Regions from separate parts of the Streptomyces sp. NPDC102402 genome, predicted to be linked through region 2. Evidence: riboswitches for the same ligand, from Rfam matches in the RefSeq annotation. Region 2 holds a riboswitch; the other holds the start of a gene.
What was found. Region 2 has a riboswitch for S-adenosylmethionine ahead of thrC (threonine synthase). Riboswitches for the same ligand answer to the same signal wherever they lie in the genome.
Positions count from the first base shown of each region.

Region 1: linked by a shared signal. The riboswitch ahead of ACIRJR_RS13580 (aminotransferase class V-fold PLP-dependent enzyme) and the one ahead of thrC (threonine synthase) in region 2 are both predicted to bind S-adenosylmethionine.

Region 1 is NZ_JBIWKR010000003.1:893,958-897,385, forward strand. It holds gene ACIRJR_RS13570 (cytochrome bc complex cytochrome b subunit) at 1-463, shown strand, start outside; gene trpD (anthranilate phosphoribosyltransferase) at 586-1,650, shown strand; SAM riboswitch class IV at 1,735-1,852, shown strand; gene ACIRJR_RS13580 (aminotransferase class V-fold PLP-dependent enzyme) at 2,034-3,410, shown strand.
Region 2 is NZ_JBIWKR010000002.1:32,481-35,908, forward strand. It holds gene ACIRJR_RS04905 (trehalose-6-phosphate synthase) at 1-606, opposite strand, end outside; gene ACIRJR_RS04910 (glucosyl-3-phosphoglycerate synthase) at 702-1,652, opposite strand; SAM riboswitch class I at 1,806-1,933, shown strand; gene thrC (threonine synthase) at 1,952-3,250, shown strand; gene ACIRJR_RS04920 (MoaD/ThiS family protein) at 3,279-3,428, shown strand, end outside.

The DNA.
Region 1 (3,428 bases), on a different contig from region 2:
CTACTTCGTCATGCTGATCGGCGGCGGCAACGACATCTGGGCGACCCACTTCGACCTGTCGCTCAACGCGATCAGCTGGTTCGTACGGATCGCCTTCTTCGTCGGCCCGGTCCTGGCGTTCGTCGCCACCCGGCGGATCTGCCTCGGCCTCCAGCGCCGCGACAAGGAGAAGGTGCTGCACGGGCGCGAGTCCGGCACCATCAAGCGCCTGCCGCACGGTGAGTTCGTGGAGATCCACGAGCCGCTCGGCCCGGGGCAGCTCCACACGCTCACGGCGCACGAGCAGTACAAGCCGGTCGAGATCGGCCCGACGGTCGACGAGAACGGTGTCGAGTGCAAGCCGTCGGCGCTCCAGAAGCTGCGGGCCAGGCTCAGTCGGAGCTACTACGGCGAGGACAACCAGATCGCCAAGCCCACCGCCGAGGAGTACAAGGAGATCACCAGCGGCCACGGCCACCACTGATCGCCTCAGCTGAACGCCACAGCAGGAGCCCCGTCCATCCGATGGACGGGGCTCTTCGCTGCCCCCGGGGCTGGATAGGGTGGAGGCATCCTTGTACCGGCTGTGGACCCCAGGAGCGGACCATGAACGTTGTGACCCCGGACGGCGGCGACAGCGTGGCGGTCCCTACCTGGCCCGGCGTGCTGACCCCCCTCCTGCGCGGTGAGGACCTGAGCGAGGACGACACCGCCTGGGCCATGGACCGCATCATGAGCGGCGAGGCCTCGGACGTGCAGATCGCCGGCTTCGCGATCGCGCTGCGCGCCAAGGGCGAGACCGTCGAGGAGGTCAGCGGGCTGGTCCGTGCCATGTACGAGCACGCCCACACCATCCACGTGCCCGGCCGCACGGTCGACATCGTGGGGACCGGTGGCGACATGGCCAAGACGGTCAACATCTCCACCATGTCCGCGATCGTCGTCGCGGGGACGGGCGCGAAGGTCGTCAAGCACGGCAACCGGGCCTCCTCCTCGGCGAGCGGGGCCTCCGACGTCCTGGAGAAGCTCGGCGTCAATCTCGACCTGACGCCGCAGCGCGTCGTGACGGTGGCCGAGGAAGCGGGCATCACCTTCTGCTTCGCCGTGAAGTTCCACCCGGCCCTGCGGTACGCGGCGAGGGCCCGTAAGGAGCTCGGCACGCAGACCACCTTCAACATCCTGGGCCCGCTCACCAACCCGGCCCGGGTGCGCTCCCAGGCCGTCGGGGTCGCCGACGCGAGGATGGCGCCCATCGTGGCGGGCGTGCTGGCGGCCCGGGGGAATTCGGCGCTCGTCTTCCGGGGCGACGACGGACTGGACGAGCTGACCACCACGGCGACCTCGCGGGTCTGGACCGTCCGCGAGGGCGTCGTCCGCGAGGAGGCGTTCGACCCGCGCGACGTCGGCCTGGACCTGGTCCCCGTCGAGGCGCTGCGCGGCGCCGACGCCTCGTACAACGCGGATGTGGCCCGGCGGCTGATCGGCGGGGAGACCGGCCCCGTACGCGACGCGGTGCTGCTCAACTCCGCCGCGGCGCTGGTCGCCCTGGACCCGGGCGAGGGCCCGCTGAACGAGCGGATCGCGGCCGGCATGGCACGGGCAGCCGAGTCGATCGACTCGGGCGCTGCCCAGAGGGCGCTGGAGCGCTGGGTGGCGGCCAGCAACGCCTGAGGACCACGGGTGTGAGCAAGGGCGTGGTCCGCATCGCGGACCGCGCCCTTGCGCGTGGGCACGGGTATGGCAAGATGCTGCGCAGGTCATGAGTGACAGCGACTACGGCCCCGGCCCGCTGTCCGGCAACCCTCCGTCCGTGGCGGGGTGCCCCGGGTGAAGACCAGGCCGCAGGCAGCGAGGTCTGCGGCAAGCGCGGGCCCCTCGGCATCGACGTATGCCACCCCTTGGGGTCCTGGTCCCAGGGAGACTCTTGTGAGCAAGCGAATGCGATAGGGCTCGACGCCCTTCTTCGCGCACCCCTCTTTCTTCATTCCCGCGCTGCCGCGTCCTGCTCGGATCGCCGGCGCGAGGATCTCGCCTGCCTCTCACGGGAGTTCGTCATGTCTGTCTCCACCCTTGCCGCCGACCAGTCCGTTTGTGCGCCTCTGCCGGTTCTGGGATCGGATGTCACCGTTCCGCTGGTGACGGGCGGAGATGTCACCTACGCCGCCCTGGACTACGCGGCCAGCGCCCCGGCCCTCCAGAGGGTGTGGGACGACGTCGCCGCCTACGCCCCGTACTACGGCAGCGTGCACCGCGGTGCCGGCTACCTCTCGCAGCTCTCCACCGACCTGTTCGAGAGCAGCCGGGTGACCGTGGCCGAGTTCCTCGGCTGCAGGGCCGACGACCAGGTGGTCTTCACCCGCTCCACGACCGACTCCCTCAACCTGCTGGCCGCCGCGCTGCCCGCCGGCTGCCAGGTGTTCGTCTTCGAGACCGAGCACCACGCCTCCCTGCTGCCGTGGCGGGACGCCCGGGTGACCTACCTCGACGCTCCGCGCACCCCGGAGCAGGCGGTCGCCACGCTGGAGCGGGCGCTGGCCGGCCGTGACCCCCACGTGCCCGCGCTGGTCTGTGTCACGGGCGCGTCCAACGTCACCGGTGAGCTGTGGCCGGTGAGGGAGCTGGCCGCCGCCGCCCACGCCCACGGTGCGAGGATCGTGCTCGACGCGGCGCAGCTGGCGCCCCACCACCCGGTGGACATCGCCGGACTGGACGTCGACTGGGTCGCCTTCTCCGGCCACAAGCTGTACGCCCCCTTCGGCTCGGGCGTCCTCGCGGGCCGGGCCGACTGGCTGGTGGACGCGGAGCCCTACCTCGCGGGCGGAGGCGCCTCCCGCAAGGTCGCCCGGCGCACCGACGGCGGTGTGGACGTCGAGTGGCACACCACCGCGGCACGCCATGAGGCCGGATCGCCCAACGTCATCGGCGTCTACTCCATCGCCGCCGCCTGCAAGGCCCTGACCGAGGCGGGCTTCGACTCGCTCGTCGCACGGGAGCAGCGGCTGGTGAGCCGCGTCCGGGAGGGCCTGGCCGGCGTCCCCGAGGTCAAGGTGCTCTCCCTCTTCGGTGACGACGCCCCGAGGGTCGGCGTCATCTCCTTCGTGGTCGAGGGATGGAACAGCTCGCACTTCGCCGCGGCGCTCTCCGCCGAGTACGGCATCGGCGTGCGCGACGGACTGTTCTGCGCCCACCCGCTGGTGCGGACCCTGCTGGGCAGCGAGCCGCAGGACCCGGGCGAGTGCGGCGCCCCGGAGGCCGCGCCGGGGGAGAGGTCCCTCAACGCCATCCGGGTGAGCTTCGGCGCCGGTACGCCGGACGAGCACATCGAGCGGTTCGTCGGGGCCGTCCGGGAGCTGGTGAGCAAGGGCGCCCGCTGGACCTACCGCACCGAGGAGGGCCGCTGCGTGCCCGACCGGGGCGCCGCACAGGTCTGACCGGTCCGGATACGGCTC
Region 2 (3,428 bases):
CAGGAACGCGGCGCGGTCGGCGCCCAGGATGCCCTTGAGCAGCTGCTCGCCGATGTCGTCGGGCAGCAGCCGGAAGTAGTCGACGGGCGCCCAGGGAGTGTGGGAGAAGTGTCCGATGCGCAGGTCGGGGCGGAGCTCGCGCAGTATGCCGGGTACCAGCGAGAGGTGGTAGTCCTGCACCAGGACCGCGGCGCCCTCGCCCGCCTCCTCGGCGAGCGCCTCGGCGAAGGCCCGGTTGTACGTCTCGTAGGAGGCCCACTGCCGGCGGAACTCCGCGTCGAAGACGGGCTCCACCGGCGTCTGGTAGATCATGTGGTGCACGAACCAGAGCACCGAGTTCGCGATGCCGTTGTACGCGTCGGCGTGGACCCCGGCGTCGATGTCGAGCATCCGTACGCCGGGCTCGGACACGCCGCGCCGGACCGCTTCCCGGTCGCCGTCGCTGAGGGCCGCGCACACCCACAGCTTGTCGTCGACGGCGCTGAGGCCGGAGACGAGCCCGCCGCCGCCCCGCTTCGAGTCGAGCGAGCCGTCCTCCCGCCGTGTGTACGACACCGGGCCGCGATTGGACGCGACGAGGACCTGGGCAGCGTGCTCGGAGACCATGTACCCGAACCTAGCCCGTTCGGGAAGCCGCCAAACGTGAAGCGGGCGCGCAGCCTGACCGGAGGACGGGCGCGGAGCCGGGCGGAGGGAACCGTCTACGCCGCGTCGTGCGACGCGTACTCCGCGATGTCCCGCATCGGCGGCCGCTCCTCGGTGTCCACCGCATGGGTGCGCGGGACGAAGCCGTCGGGTCCCCGCTCGAACTGGGTGATCTCGGGCCGTACGAGGGGTCCCCGGGACAGCCGCAGCTGCGCCGTGCGGTAGATCGCCGCGGCCATCCGGCCGAGGGCCTGTCCGTCCTGGTGGCGGTGTCTGCGTACGCCGACGTCGACCTGGGCCAGCGCGTCCAGGCCGACCGTGTGCAGTGCGTCGACGAGCAGGCCCAGCTCCACTCCGTAACCGACGGGGAAGGGGAGCTGCTCCAGCAGGGAGCGCCGCACGGCGTATTCGCCGCCCAGCGGCTGGACGAAGCCGGCCAGTCGAGGCCAGTGCAGATTGAGTAGCGGGCGGGCCACCAGTTCGGTCACCCGGCCGCCCTGACCCGGCTTCTCGCCGAGCGGCCGGTCGTACATGGCCTTGACGAAGTGCACCGTGGGATCGGTCAGCAGCGGGCCGACGATCCCGGAGACGAAGTCCGCGGAGAAGTCCTTGAGGTCCGCGTCGACGAAGCAGACGATCTCCCCGCTGGTCACCAGGAGCGACCGCCACAGGACCTCGCCCTTGCCCGGCAGCGCGGGGATGCGGGGGAGGATCGCGTCCCGGTGCACGACGCGGGCGCCGGCCCGGCGTGCCCGTTCGGCGGTGGCGTCGGTGGATCCGGAGTCGATCACGACGAGTTCGTCGACGAGCTGGACCTTCTCCATCAGCTCGCGCCGGATCTCCGCGACGATCGCGCCGACGGTCGCCTCCTCGTTCAGCGCCGGCAGGACGACGCTCACCCGCGAGCGGCGCGGATCCCCCGCCCGGGCGGCCGTGAGGCTGTCCAGCGGGCGGTCGGCAGCGGACCAGGAACGCCTGGTCAGCCAGCGTTCCACCTCTTCCAGCACGGTCGATACTCCCTGTATGTGATCCATCTCGCGGTTCGGACGACTATCTCAACCGTCCAGTGCTTCGGTTACAGTCTTGAACAACGCGGATGACCCTCGCATGTCGGGGTCGGTCCGCGAATAAACGCCCGGATCCATGGTCCGGTGCCACAGCGCTCATCCAGAGGGACTGAGGGAACGGCCCGTTGAAGTCCCGGCAACCCTCCTGCCGACCGCGAGGTCACGGTGGGGAAGGTGCCAATTCCGTCTTGCGGCGAAATACGTCGCAGGGAAGATGAGGAGAAAGGGCCTCCGCCATCATGGCCGTGCAGACAGTTGCAGCAAACACCGATTCTTCCGCCGTGGACCTCGGTCCCGCCGCGGCGCTTTCCTGCCGCGAATGCGGCGAGCGTTTCGAACTCGGCCCCATTTTCGCCTGTGCGTCCTGTTTCGGGCCGCTCGAAGTGGCGTACGACCTGCCGAGCGGCTCCCCCGAAGAGCTGAAGAAGCGCATCGCCGAGGGTCCGAACAACATCTGGCGTTACGCGCCGCTGCTGCCGGTCCCCTCCGACGTCGCGGACAAGCCCAACATCAACCCCGGCTTCACGAAGCTGGTCAAGGCCGACAACCTCGCCCGCGAGCTGGGCGTGACCGGCGGCCTGTACGTCAAGGACGACTCCGGCAACCCGACGCACTCCTTCAAGGACCGTGTCGTCGCCATCGCCGTCGAGGCCGCCCGCGCCTTCGGATTCACCACGCTGTCCTGCTCCTCCACCGGCAACCTCGCCGGCGCCGTGGGCGCCGCCGCGGCCCGCGCCGGCTTCCGCTCCTGCGTGTTCATCCCGCACGACCTGGAGCAGGGCAAGGTCGTCATGGCCGCGGTGTACGGCGGTGAGCTGGTCGGCATCGAGGGCAATTACGACGACGTCAACCGCTTCTGCTCGGAGCTCATCGGCGACCCGCTCGGCGAGGGCTGGGGCTTCGTCAACGTCAACCTGCGCCCGTACTACGGCGAGGGCTCCAAGACCCTGGCCTACGAGATCTGCGAGCAGCTCGGCTGGCAGCTGCCCGACCAGCTGGTCATCCCGATCGCGTCCGGCTCGCAGCTCACGAAGATCGACAAGGGTCTGCAGGAGCTGATCAAGCTCGGCCTCGTCGAGGACAAGCCGTACAAGATCTTCGGTGCCCAGGCCGAGGGATGCTCCCCGGTCTCGACCGCCTTCAAGGCCGGCCACGACGTCGTGCGGCCCCAGAAGCCGAACACCATCGCCAAGTCGCTGGCGATCGGCAACCCGGCCGACGGCCCGTACGTCCTGGACATCGCCCGGCGCACCGGGGGTGCCGTCGAGGACGTCAACGACGAGCAGGTCGTCGACGCGATCAAGCTGCTGGCCCGCACCGAGGGCATCTTCGCCGAGACCGCGGGCGGGGTGACGGTCGGCGTGACGAAGAAGCTGATCGACGCCGGTCTGCTCGACCCGGCCCTCACCACCGTCGTCCTGAACACCGGCGACGGGCTGAAGACGCTCGACGCGGTCGCTCCCACGACCGGCCTGTCCGCGACGATCCGGCCCAGCCTGGACGCGTTCCGCGACGCCGGCCTCGCCGCCGCCAACTGACCACCCGAGACCGAAGGAAGGCACCCACATGAGCGTCAAGGTCCGTATCCCCACCATCCTCCGCACCTACACGGACGGTCAGGCCGAGGTCTCGGCGGAGGGGGCTGTCCTCTCCGAGGTCATCGCGTCCCTGGAGCAGAACCACCCGGGCATCGGCGCCCGTGTCCTCGACGACCAG